Cupriavidus taiwanensis LMG 19424: one gene and its partner. The protein of the gene in region 1 interacts with the protein of each later gene in a pairwise test. Links are inferred from orthologs where the notes say so. Each region holds a gene or a part of one and is shown in the gene's direction. Other genes may lie near its edges. The genes, in order: rlmN and ftsZ.

The links.
Region 2: the proteins of rlmN (region 1) and ftsZ interact in binary tests that used the Escherichia coli proteins (3 or more experiments, as listed by UniProt). The link is inferred for Cupriavidus taiwanensis LMG 19424 from one-to-one orthologs.

What each region holds. Positions count from the first base shown.
Region 1 is NC_010528.1:2,015,455-2,021,938, reverse strand. What follows is about bases 1,901-4,798. They hold rlmN (23S rRNA (adenine(2503)-C(2))-methyltransferase RlmN), read left to right. Parts: upstream 1,901-2,721; coding sequence 2,722-3,876; downstream 3,877-4,798. Other genes in these bases: RALTA_RS09210 (RodZ domain-containing protein), read left to right, coding at 4,645-4,798; pilW (type IV pilus biogenesis/stability protein PilW), read left to right, coding at 3,873-4,652; ndk (nucleoside-diphosphate kinase), read left to right, coding at 2,259-2,684. Also shown: 23S rRNA (uracil(1939)-C(5))-methyltransferase RlmD, read left to right, coding at 1-1,113; RALTA_RS09230 (Bax inhibitor-1/YccA family protein), read right to left, coding at 1,181-1,885; more of RALTA_RS09210, read left to right, coding at 4,799-5,631; ispG (flavodoxin-dependent (E)-4-hydroxy-3-methylbut-2-enyl-diphosphate synthase), read left to right, coding at 5,679-6,484.
Region 2 is NC_010528.1:2,879,515-2,886,060, reverse strand. Bases 2,109-5,068 are described here. They hold ftsZ (cell division protein FtsZ), read left to right. Parts: upstream 2,109-2,971; coding sequence 2,972-4,165; downstream 4,166-5,068. Other genes in these bases: RALTA_RS13250 (peroxiredoxin), read left to right, coding at 4,643-5,068; ftsA (cell division protein FtsA), read left to right, coding at 2,109-2,792. Outside these bases: RALTA_RS13270 (D-alanine--D-alanine ligase), read left to right, coding at 1-600; RALTA_RS13265 (cell division protein FtsQ/DivIB), read left to right, coding at 625-1,563; more of ftsA, read left to right, coding at 1,560-2,108; more of RALTA_RS13250, read left to right, coding at 5,069-5,149; lpxC (UDP-3-O-acyl-N-acetylglucosamine deacetylase), read left to right, coding at 5,303-6,220; RALTA_RS13240 (DciA family protein), read right to left, coding at 6,290-6,546. UniProt on the Escherichia coli protein: Essential cell division protein that forms a contractile ring structure (Z ring) at the future cell division site. The regulation of the ring assembly controls the timing and the location of cell division.

The sequences.
Region 1 (6,484 bases):
TTCGGCGTCTGTGGCGGGTGCTCGATGCAGCATCTGGATTCGCGCGCACAGCTTGCCATCAAGCAGCGCGTGCTGGAAGACAACCTGTGGCACCTGTCCAAGGTGAAGCCCGACGTGGTGTTCCGGCCGATCGCCGGCCCGGACTGGGGCTACCGTTACCGTGCCCGCCTGACGGTGCGCCACGTGGTGAAGAAGGGCGGCGTGCTGGTGGGCTTCCATGAGCGCAAGAGCAGCTATGTCGCCGACATGACGCGTTGTGAAATCCTGCCGCCGCACGTTTCGGCCATGCTGGTGCCGCTGCGCGAACTGGTGGCGGGACTGTCGATCCGCGACCGCATGCCGCAGATCGAACTGGCCGTCGGGCATGAAGTGACGGCGCTGGTGCTGCGCATCCTCGAGCCGCTGACCGATGCCGACAAGGACCTGCTGCGCGCCTTTGCCGACCAGTACAAGGTGCAGTTCTGGCTGCAGCCCAAGGGGCCGGACACGGTCTACCCGTTCTATCCGACCGACGTCGAGCTGGCCTATACGCTGCCGGAATTCGGCATCCGCATGCCGTTCAAGCCGACTGACTTCACGCAGGTGAACCACCAGATCAACCGCGTGCTGATCGGCCGCGCGCTGCGCCTGCTCGATGCGCAGCCGGGCGACCGCCTGCTCGACCTGTTCTGCGGCATCGGCAATTTCACGCTGCCGCTGGCCACGCAGGGCAAGTCGGTGATGGGCATCGAAGGCAGCGAGGCGCTGACCACGCGTGCGCTGGCCAATGCCGAATACAACGGGCTGGCCGCCAAGACGGAATTCGCGTGCCGCAACCTGTTCGAAGTCACGGCAGACGACATCGCCGCGCTGGGCCGCTTCGACCGCTGGCTGGTCGATCCGCCGCGCGAAGGCGCGCTGGCGGTGAGCAAGGCGCTCGGCGAGCTGGCGCAGCAGGGCAGCGACGTGCTGCCGCGGCGCATCGTCTATGTGTCGTGCAGCCCCGCCACGCTGGCGCGCGATGCCGGTCTGCTGGTGCACGAGGCCGGCTACCGCCTGAGCGGCGCCGGCGTGGTCAACATGTTCCCGCACACCTCGCACGTCGAGTCGATCGCGGTGTTCGACCGCGACTGATCGCGGCGGAGTGCCCAAAAGAAAAGCCGGCCATTGGCCGGCTTTCGTCATGCTGCGGCGTCCGCCGTCATTCGCGGTTGCCGCCGAAGATGCCCAGCAGCGCCAGCAGGTTGGCGAAGACGTTGTACACGTCGAGGTAGATCGCCAGCGTGGCGGTGATGTAGTTGGTCTCGCCGCCGTTCACCACGCGCTGCACGTCGAACAGGATGTACGCCGAGAAAATACCGATCGCGATCACCGATACCGTGATCATCAGCGCCGGCAGCTGCAGCCAGATATTGGCCACGCTGGCCAGGATCAGCAGGATCACGCCGACGAACAGGAACTTGCCGAGGCCGGAGAAATCACGCTTGCTGACGGTGGCGATCGATGCCATCGCGCCGAACACGGCCGCGGTGCCGCCGAAGGCGTACATGATCAGCGCCGGGCCGTTCGAGAACGACAAGGTGACGCTGATCAGCCGCGACAGCATCAGGCCCATAAAGAAGGTAAAGGCCAGCAGCAGGACCACGCCCATGCTGCTGTTCTTGGTCTTCTCGATGGCGAAGAAGAAGCCGAACGCGATCGCCAGGAACAGGATCAGCGACAGGCCGGGGCTGCCCGCCATGAAGCTGAAGCCGGTGGCCACGCCGATCCACGCACCGAGCACGGTGGGGATCATCGAGAGGGCCAGCAGCCAGTATGTGTTGCGCAAGACCCGGTTGCGAACGACGACGTCAGTGACGGTCGACGCACTGTTGCCGAAACCGTAGGTGTTCAGCTTGTTATCCATGGTGACTCCTGTCTCAAAACGGTGAGGCGCCGGCGTTGCGAGACTTCAAATGCGAAGGCTCGTATGGAAGCCGGACGGAACCATCGTCAATGTGGCATCGGGCAGGCCGGATTGCAAGGGCGCGGTAGACCAATCGTCACCTGGCGCTGGCTCGCGTCCGTTCGACGCCGCTCACATTGGATGTTAGCGGCGGCGCTGCGTTCCGGGGATGACAAGGTTGTAATGTGCTGCTTTTGCAACTTGTGGACGGCGTGTGCATAAGGGGGTGGCGGGCACGCCGGAAGGTCCGCAAGACCCTCGAAACCGTCATAGTCTTCGTGCTAGAATTGCACGTTTAATCCATTTGTAACCCCTTCATTTTTCGGAGTTTTTCATGGCGATCGAACGCACCCTGTCGATTATCAAGCCGGATGCCGTGGCCAAGAACGTCATTGGCCAGATCTACGCCCGTTTCGAGGCCGCCGGCCTGAAGATCGTTGCTGCCAAGATGGTGCACCTGTCGCGCGGCGAAGCCGAGCAGTTCTACGCGGTTCACAAGGAGCGTCCGTTCTTCAAGGACCTGGTCGACTTCATGGTTTCCGGCCCGGTCATGATCCAGGCGCTGGAAGGCGAGAACGCCATTGCCAAGAACCGCGACCTGATGGGCGCCACCGACCCGAAGAAGGCCGAGAAGGGCACCATCCGCGCCGATTTCGCCGACAGCATCGACGCCAACGCCGTGCACGGCTCGGACGCTGCCGAAACCGCCGCCGTGGAAGTGGCCTTCTTCTTCCCGGGCATGAACGTCTACAGCCGCTGATCGGCTGCTGACTGATTACCAAGCCGAGTTTGCCGTCATGAACGATCTCGTCAACCTGCTCGACCTCGACGCGGACGCGCTCACCGCCTATTGCGGCGAGCTCGGCGAGAAGCCGTTCCGTGCGCGGCAACTGCAGCGCTGGATCCACCACTACGGGGCCAGCCGCTTCGACGCCATGTCGGATCTCGCCAAGTCGCTGCGCGAAAAGCTCGCGACCCGGGCCGAGATCCGCGCGCCTGCCGTCATCACCGACAACCTGTCGGCCGACGGCACGCGCAAGTGGCTGCTCGACGTGGGCGAGGGCAACGCAGTGGAGACGGTGTACATCCCCGAGGAAACGCGTGGCACGCTGTGCGTTTCCTCGCAGGCCGGATGCGCCGTCAACTGCCGGTTCTGTTCCACCGGCAAGCAGGGCTTTTCGCGCAACCTCAGCACCGGTGAGATCATCGGCCAGCTGTGGATGGCGGAGTTCGCCATGCGTGAGCAGCTGGGCCGCGGCCCCAAGGATGACCGCGTCATCTCCAACGTGGTGATGATGGGCATGGGCGAGCCGCTGCTGAACTACGACGCCGTCGTGCCGGCCATGCGCCTGATGCTTGACGACAACGCCTACGGCCTGTCGCGCCGCCGCGTGACGCTGTCCACCTCCGGCGTGGTGCCGATGATGGACCGGCTGTCGAAGGACCTGCCGGTGGCCCTCGCCGTGTCGCTGCATGCGTCCAACGACGCCCTGCGCGACGTGCTGGTGCCGCTGAACAAGAAATACCCGCTGGCCGAACTGATGGCGGCATGCCGTCGCTACCTGGAATTCGCGCCGCGCGATTTCATTACTTTCGAATACTGCATGCTGGATGGCGTCAACGACGGCGTCGAGCATGCGCGGGAACTGCTGAAGCTTGTCGCCGACGTGCCGTGCAAGTTCAACCTGATCCCGTTCAATCCCTTCCCCGAATCGGGCCTGAAGCGTTCCAACAACGAGCAGATCCGGCGCTTCGCGCAGGTACTGATGGACGCCGGCGTCGTCACCACCATCCGCAAGACCCGCGGCGACGATATCGATGCCGCCTGCGGCCAGCTGGCCGGGGAAGTGAAGGACCGCACCCGCCTGGCCGAACGCGGCAAGTTCGGCAAGATCACGCCGCTGGTGCCGGTCACTGCGAGCGGCCAGCCACGGGAGGCGCGCCCTGCATGATCCGTCTGATCGCTGCGGCCCTGCTGGGGCTGCTGATGTTGTCCGGGTGCCAGCTGCCGCATGCGCCGGCGCAGGATCTCCAGACCGCTTCCGACCAGACCGAGGCCAGGCGCCGGGCCGGCATCCGGCTGCAACTGGCCACCAATTATCTCGAGGCCGGCCAGACCGCGGTCGCGCTTGACGAGATCAAGCAGGCCATTGCCATCGATCCGTCGCTGGCCGATGCCTACCATGTGCGGGCGCTGATCTACATGAGCATGAACGAGCGGACGCTGGCCGAGGACAGCTTCCGTACCGCGGCATCGATGCGGGCCAATGACGGCGACCTGCTCAACAACTACGGCTGGTTCCTGTGCCAGCAAGGGCGTTACGGCGAGGCCGTGCCCATGCTGCAGCGCGCCGTGTCGGCCCCGTCCGCCGGCGGCCCGGTCAAGCCGCTGATCAGCCTGGGTGCGTGCGAGCTGCGCCAGGGCCATAGCGCCGAGGCGGAGAAGAACCTGAAGGCCGCGCTCGGCTACGACCGCAACAACCCGGTGGCGAACACCAACCTGGCGCTGGTGTTCTACCGGCGCGGCGATTACGTACAGGCGCGGCAGTACGTCCTGCGCGTCAACAACAGCCAATTTGTCACTGCGCAATCCCTCTGGCTGGGAGCGCGCATTGCCCACCGTCAGGGCGACGGCCGCACGCAGGATGCGCTGGGAGCGCAGCTGCGCAGCCGCTTCCCTGACTCGCGCGAGGTGGCCGCCTACGAACAAGGAGCATGGGATGAGTGAGCACGACCGCGCCGCAGGCCAGGCCGTACCGACGCAAGCAGTCGGCGGGGGCGCGCATGAGGGAGAACGTGAAGCCGCGGCGCGGGAGATCGGCGCGGCGCTGGCGCGCGAGCGCGAGGCGCAGCGGATGTCGGTCGAGGACGTCAGCGCACGGCTGAAGGTGGCGGCCAGCAAGCTGCGTGCGATCGAGGCGGCCAACCTGCAGGCGCTGCCCGACGTAACCTTCGCCAAGGGCGTGATGCGCGCCTATGCCCGCATGCTCCACGTCGATATCGACCCGCTGCTGGCGCGCTTCCAGCCGCGCCCGGTGGCGCAGGTGGCGGAAATCGCCCGCCAGCGCGAGGGTGGCATCAATGCGGCCTTCGACGACCGCAACCGCTTCCGCTCCGGCGGCAATGGCGGCCGCTGGATCTGGCTGGCGCTGGTCGCGGTTGGCGTGGCCGCCGGCATCTGGTTCGGGCTGGACCATATCCGCGCGTGGCTGGACGCGCGCAGCAGCGCCGCCGAGACGGTGGCGGCCGAGGCCCCGGCCGCGGATAACGCGGGCACTGAGGCCGGTATCGTGACCGCGGCGCTGCCGCCGGTCATGGCTGCCAGCGACTCGCCGGCACCGTCCGCCGAAACCATTCCCGCCAGCGCGGCGGCGGCGCCGGCAACGCCGGCAGCCACCACGGCTGCTGCTGCATCGGCTCCGGCGGCCCCGACGGCATCTGCCGCGGCAGCGCCGACGGCGCCCGCGGAGGGCGAGCTGCAGATCCGCTTTGCCGCCGATACCTGGTTTGAAATCCGCGACAATAGCGGCAAGGTCGTCATGGGTGGCACCGCCAAGGCCGGGCAGACCATGGCTGGCGGCGGTACGGGTCCGTACCGGGTGGTGATCGGCAACGTCAAGGGCGTCGAATCGTTCACGCGCGGCGGCACGCCGGTCGACCTGAAGGCCGCCAACCGCAACAACGTGGCGCGCCTGACGCTGCCCTGAGCTGGCGCGAGGTGCGGCAAGGTGCGTCTTTGCAAGGTGGTAACGCTATGAACCAACAGCTCTGTCTACCGGTCCTGCCGGGCCCGCTGCCGCGTCGCCAGACCCGCCAGGCGCGGGTCGCGTGGGGCGACAATGTGGTGACCATCGGTGGCGGCGCGCCGGTGCGGGTGCAGTCGATGACCAACACCGACACGGTCGATGCCATCGGCACCGCGATCCAGATCAAGGAACTGGCGCGCGCGGGTTCGGAGATCGTGCGCATCACGGTGAACACGCCCGAGGCCGCGGCGGCGGTGCCGTCGATTCGCGAGCAGCTCGACCGCATGGGTGTCGACGTGCCGCTGGTGGGGGACTTCCACTACAACGGCCACAAGCTGCTGCAGGACTATCCGGCCTGCGCCGAGGCGCTGTCCAAGTACCGCATCAACCCGGGCAACGTCGGCCAGGGCGCCAAGCGCGATACGCAGTTCGCGCAGATGATCGAGATGGCGTGCCGCTACAACAAGCCGGTGCGCATTGGCGTGAACTGGGGCAGCCTGGACCAGGACCTGCTGGCGCGGATCATGGACGAGAACGCCGGGCGCGCCGAGCCGTGGCCGGCGCAGAGCGTGATGATCGAGGCGCTGATCACGTCGGCCATCGATTCGGCCAGGAAGGCCGAGGAAATCGGCCTGCCGGGCAGCCAGATCATCCTGTCGTGCAAGGTCTCGCAGGTGCAGGAGCTGATTGCGGTGTACCGCGAGCTCGCGCGTCGCTGCGACTACGCGCTGCACCTGGGCCTGACCGAGGCCGGCATGGGCAGCAAGGGCATCGTGGCTTCCACGGCGGCGCTGTCGGTGCTGCTGCAGGAAGG
Region 2 (6,546 bases), 860 kb from region 1 along the record:
CTGCACGCAGACACCGACTTTGATGCCGTGGTGGCGGACCTGGGCCTGCCGCTGATCGTCAAGCCGGCGCGCGAGGGCTCGTCGATCGGCCTGACCAAGGTCACCGCCGCCGACCAGATGCGCGCCGCCTTCGACAAGGCCGCAGCGCTGGACAACGACGTCATCGCCGAGACCTTTGTCGACGGCGCCGAGTTGACCTGCCCGGTGGTGGGCGAGGGCGACACCGCCGAAGCGCTGCCGGTGATCCGCATCGTCGCGCCCGAGGCCAACTACGACTATCAAAATAAGTACTTTACTGACGATACCCAGTACTTGTGTCCGTCGGGCCTGGATGCCGAAGTCGAACGGCAGGTGCAGGCGCTGGCGGTGCAGGCCTACCGCGTGCTGGGCTGCCGCGGCTGGGCGCGAGCCGATGTGATGCTGCGCGCCGACGGCACGCCTTTCCTGCTCGAGATGAATACCTCGCCCGGCATGACCGGCCATTCGCTGGTGCCGATGGCGGCGCGCGCGGTCGGCATCAGCTACGAGGACTTCGTGCTGCAGGTACTGGCCGCCGCCACGCTGGACCTGCATCCCAACGAGCATTGGAAACCCGAATAACTTCACCCGAGACCGCACCGGACCATGTGGCATAACGCACGCCTGCTCAACCTGATCGCCTCCACGCTGTATGCGGTGGTGGCGCTGATGGCGCTCGCGGCGGGCCTGCTGTGGCTGGCGCAGCGGCCGGTGTTTGCCATCACGCACGTGGAGATCGGCCCGATGGACGGGGGCGCCCTGCGCCACGTGAACGCGCCGAGCGTGCGCGCCAGCGCGCTGGGCAAGCTGAGCGGCAACTTTTTCACGCTGGACCTGAACGCGGCGCGCCAGGCCTTCGAATCGGTGCCGTGGGTGCGGCGCGCCAGCGTGCGGCGCGAATGGCCCAACGGCCTGGCGGTCGAGGTCGAGGAGCACGAGGCGCTGGGCACCTGGGGCGCGCCCGACAGCGGCCGGCTGATCAATACCTATGGCGAGATCTTCGTCGCCAACACCGCCGAGGCGGAAGAGGACGCGCAGCTGCTGGCGCTGGACGGCCCGCCGGACAGCGAAGGCGATGTGATCGAAAAGCTCGAGGTCATGCGCCAGTGGTTCAAGCCGCTCAAGGCCGAGCCGCTGGCGGTGGCGCTGTCCGGCCGCTACGCCTGGCGCGCGCGCCTGTCCAACGGCATGGAGGTCGAGCTGGGCCGCGAGCAGAACGACGAGGACCGCACCGCGATGGACCAGCGCGTGCGCCGCTTCGTCGCGGCCTGGCCGCAGGTCACGCAGCAATGGGGCAGCCAGATCGAATATGCCGACCTGCGCTATCCCAACGGCTTCGCCATCCGCGCCGCCAACGCGCGCTTCCTGACCGAGGCGCAGATCGCGGCGGCGGTGCGGGCCGAGAAGGCCGAAAAAGCGGCCAAGGCCAAGGCGGCGAGCGCGGCAACGAGTGCCGCCAGGCCGGGGGCGGCCGCAACGGTTTCAGGTACATCCAACAACAATCCGACGCGACTGAAGAGCAAGAACGCGGAGAAAACCCGATGAGCAAGGAATACAAGGACCTGTTGGTCGGTCTCGATATCGGCACCTCGAAGGTGGCGGCCGTGGTGGCGGAACTGCGCCCCGACGGCAGCTACGAGGTGATCGGGATGGGCCAGTCTGAGTCCAAGGGTCTGAAGAAAGGGGTCGTGGTCAACATCGAGGCCACCGTGCAGTCGATCCAGAAGGCGCTGGAAGAGGCCGAGCTGATGGCCGACTGCAAGATTTCGGAGGTCTTCACCGGCATTGCCGGCAGCCATATCCGCAGCTTCAATTCCAGCGGCATGGTGGCCATCAAGGACAAGGAGGTTACGCAGACCGACGTGGCGCGCGTGATCGAGACCGCCAAGGCGGTCAATATCCCGACCGACCAGCAGATCCTGCACATCCTGACGCAGGAATTCATCATCGACGGCCAGGAAGACGTGCGCGAGCCCATCGGCATGAGCGGCATCCGCCTGGAAGTGAAGGTGCATATCGTCACCGGCGCGGTCAGCGCCGCGCAGAACATCGTCAAGTGCGTGCGCCGCTGCGGCCTGGAAGTGCACGACCTGATCCTGCAGCCGCTGGCGTCGAGCCTGGCGGTCCTGACCGAGGACGAGAAGGAACTGGGCGTGGTGCTGGTCGACATCGGCGGCGGCACCACCGACATCGCCATCTTCAGCGAAGGCGCGATCCGCCATACGGCCGTGATCCCCATCGCCGGCGACCAGATCACCAACGATATCGCGATGGCGCTGCGCACGCCGACGCCGGACGCCGAGGACATCAAGATCCAGTACGGCATCGCCAAGCAGGCGATCGCCGATCCGGAAGACATGATCGAGGTGCCGGGCGTGGGCGACCGCGGCACGCGCACGCTCAGCCGCCAGGCGCTGGCCGCGGTGATCGAGCCGCGCATCGAAGAGCTGTACTCGCTGGTGCACCAGGTGGTGCGCGAGTCGGGCTATGAAGAACTGTTGTCGTCGGGCGTGGTCATCACCGGTGGGACCGCGATGATGCCGGGCATGGTCGAGCTGGGCGAGGACATCTTCCTGAAGCCCGTGCGCGTCGGCGTGCCCGAGTATCGCGGCAACCTGCACGAGGTGGTGAAGAGCCCGCGCTACGCGACGGTGATGGGCCTGCTGCTGGAAGGCCGCGTGCAACGCATGCGCGGGCGCAAGGTGGCGGTGCAGAGCGGGTCGGTCAAGCAGGTGTGGACCCGCATGAAGGAATGGTTCGTCGGCAATTTCTGAGCCGCGCGCGGATGGATGCGCCGGCGATGCAACGGTGCGCGGGCAGGATGGTCTACCGGACAGGCTTACGCGCCAGGTAACGGTTTTCAGGTTTTCTTTTTTTGGTTTCTTGTTCAGAAACCAGGGGTTGCGGCGGGGAGGCCGCATCGTCTGGGGACTGATTTTTCTCGGAGGCAGTGATGGACTTTGACATGATCGAAACGGAAGTGCAGGACGGCACCATCATCAAGGTGGTCGGCGTGGGCGGCGCGGGCGGCAACGCTGTGCAGCACATGATCAGCCGCGGCGTGCAAGGCGTCGAATTCATCTGCATGAACACCGACGCGCAGGCGCTCAAGCGTTCGACCGCTTCGCGCGTGCTGCAGCTTGGCAACACGGGCCTGGGCGCCGGCGCCAAGCCGGAAGTGGGCCGCAACTGCGCCGAATCGGCGCGCGATCAGATCGCCGACGCCTTGCGCGGCGCGCACATGGTCTTCATCACTGCCGGCATGGGCGGCGGCACCGGCACGGGCGCCGCGCCGATCGTCGCGCAGGTGGCCAAGGAGATGGGCATCCTGACCGTGGGCGTGGTCAGCAAGCCGTTCGACTTCGAAGGCGCACGCCGCGCCAAGGTGGCCGAGCACGGTTCCAGCGAGCTGGAATCGAGCGTCGACTCGCTGATCGTGGTGCTCAACGAGAAGCTGTTCGAAGTGATGGGCGACGACGCTGAGATGGACAAGTGCTTCCAGTGCGCCGACGACGTGCTGCACAACGCGGTGGCCGGCATTGCCGAGATCATCAACGTTGACGGCCTGGTGAACGTCGACTTCGAAGACGTCAAGACGGTGATGGGCGAGCAGGGCAAGGCCATGATGGGGACGGCTACCGTGTCGGGCGTGGACCGCGCCCGCCTGGCGGCCGAGCAGGCCGTGGCCAGCCCGCTGCTGGAAGGCGTGGACCTGTCCGGCGCGCGCGGCGTGCTGGTCAACATCACCGCCAGCCGCTCGCTGAAGCTGTCGGAAACCAAGGAAGTCATGAACACCATCCGCAGCTACGCCGCGGAAGATGCGACCGTGATCTTCGGTACGGTGTACGACGACTCGATGAGCGATGCGCTGCGCGTGACCGTGGTCGCGACCGGCCTGGGCCGCTCGGCCAAGAAGCAGCAGCCGATGACGCTGCTGAAGACCGGTACCGACAACATGCCCGTGCAGATGATGGCCAACATGGCCGCCACCGCCGCGCAGCACAGCTCGCCGGACTACAGCAACCTGGATACGCCGGCGGTGTGGCGCAGCTCGCGTGAGTCGGCTTCGGCCCACGTGGCGGCGCTGCAGGAAAAGGGTGTGGATACGTACGACATCCCGGCCTTCCTGCGCAAGCAGGCAGACTGAAGCCTGCCTGGCGCGGCATCGGTGCCTCCACCGGCCGCCTGACGGAACGCGTCGCCTGGTCGCGATGCACGTGCGCTCCCCATCCGCGCGTGCCTTTGCATGGCTGACATGAACCGCCGGGCTGCCGGCGGCGCCGCGCCTGCGCCGGACTGACTTCACCCGCATCCCGTTGCCGGGTTCGGGCGTGCCGCTGGCCGCCTCCCCGGACTGGTTTCCCGCCTTCCCGGTCGGGATGTATCGCCGTCCGCGCGGCGCACCCAAAAGGTGCGCCGCGCGGACGTCTTTGTAGCGTCTTCGGGTGTATCGGCATTCGTCCGAATATTGGTGCGAACGTAAGCGGATGTGATCCGGCTTTGGCAGCGCCGGCCGGGCGCCTATGATCGTTAGGTTGCCCGGCGGCAACGCGCCGCCATGCGCCCCCGCATCCGTCCTATCCTTCATAGACCCGTTCACACACCCAAGGAAAACCAGAGCGCCATGATCACTGTCGGATCCCGCGTCCCCGACGCCACGCTGTACGAATTTTTCGAGACTGAAAGCAACGGCTGCGCGCTCGGTCCCAATGCCTTCAAGGTGGCGGACCTGGTCCGCGGCCGCAAGATCGTCGTGTTCGGCCTGCCCGGCGCCTTCACGCCGACGTGTTCGGCCAAGCATGTGCCCGGCTTCGTGCAGCATGCCGAAGCATTGCGCGCCGCCGGCGTGGACGAGGTCTGGTGCGTCTCGGTCAACGATGCCTTCGTGATGGGCGCCTGGGGCCGCGAGCAGCAGGTGGCCGGCAAGGTCCGGATGATGGCCGACGGCAGCGCCGAGTGGACGCGCGCGCTGGGCCTGGACCAGGACCTGAGCGCGCGCGGCCTGGGCGTGCGTGCCAAGCGCTTCGCCATGGTGATCGAGGACGGCGTGGTGACCCGGATCGATGTCGAGGCGCCGGGCGAATTCCGCGTCAGCAGCGCCGAAGCCGTGCTGGCGGCGTTGCGTGGCTGACACAGTCATCCGGGTAAACGTGGATAATACGTAACTTGTGACGGGCGTGTTAACAGCCGGAAACAAAACCCGGCTGCAGCGCCGCGGATGTGGTGGTAAAATCCCTTAATCAAAAAGATAACAAGATAGATTTTATTAATTGTTGAGGCTGTCATGCTCAAACAGCGCACGATCAAATCCCTGGTGAAGACCGTTGGCATCGGCCTGCACTCTGGCCGCAAGGTCACGCTGACGCTGCGTCCGGCGCCGGCGGGTACCGGCATCGTCTTCACCCGCGTCGACCTGCCCGAGGCCGTCGAGATTCCCGTGGCCGCCTCGGCCATCGGCGACACACGCCTGGCATCGGTGCTGCAGAAGGATGGCGCGCGCGTTTCCACCGTCGAGCACCTGATGTCCGCGTGCGCCGGCCTGGGCATCGACAACCTCTATGTCGACGTCGACGCCGAGGAAATCCCGATCATGGACGGCAGCGCGGCGTCGTTCGTGTTCCTGCTGCAGTCGGCCGGCATCGAAGAGCAGAACGCGCCCAAGACCTTCATCCGCGTGAAAAAACCGGTGGAAGTGCGCGAAGGCGACAAGCTGGCGCGGCTGGAGCCATTCTTCGGCTTCAAGCTGTCGTTCACCATCGACTTCCGCCATCCTGCAGTCGACAAGACCGGCCAGACGTTCTCGATCGACTTTGCCGACACCAGCTATGTGCGCGAGATTGCGCGCGCCCGCACCTTCGGCTTTGCGCACGAGGTCGAGGCCCTGCGTGAAATGGGCCTGGCGCGCGGCGGCAGCCTGGACAACGCGATCGTGCTGGACGAGCACCGCATGCTCAACAACGAGGAACTGCGCTACGGCGACGAGTTCGTGCGTCACAAGATCCTCGATGCGATCGGCGACCTGTACGTGGTGGGCCATCCGCTGATCGGCGCCTATGTGGCGAACAAATCCGGCCACGGCCTGAACAACCAGCTGCTGCGCGCGCTGCTGGCGGACCAGGAAGCGTATGAGCTGGTCACCTTCGACCGCGTCGAGGAAGCCCCGGCGGCGTTCCTGCCACAGGCCCAGCCGGCCTTCGCCTGAGCGGCCTCGCATAGAGAAAGAGCCGACCTGCACAGGTCGGCTCTTTTGCTTTGGACGCGGCGCGGTCGCTCAGCGGTGGTGGGACAGCAGCGTATTGAGCGCGTCGCGCAGCGGCGAATCCGGCAGGCTGCGCGCAAGCTGGTCGAGATTGGCCAGCCCGGTCGGCGTCATGCGGCCGCCGGTGCGCGGGCGTGCCACCGGTTCCACCTCCCAGTCGGCATGGCGCTGCACCTCGGGCTGCACCCGCACGCGGATCGAGGTGACCGGCGAGCCGCGCTGCTGCAGGCGTCCGAGCAGCGTGGGCACGACCTGGCGCACCCGCGCCG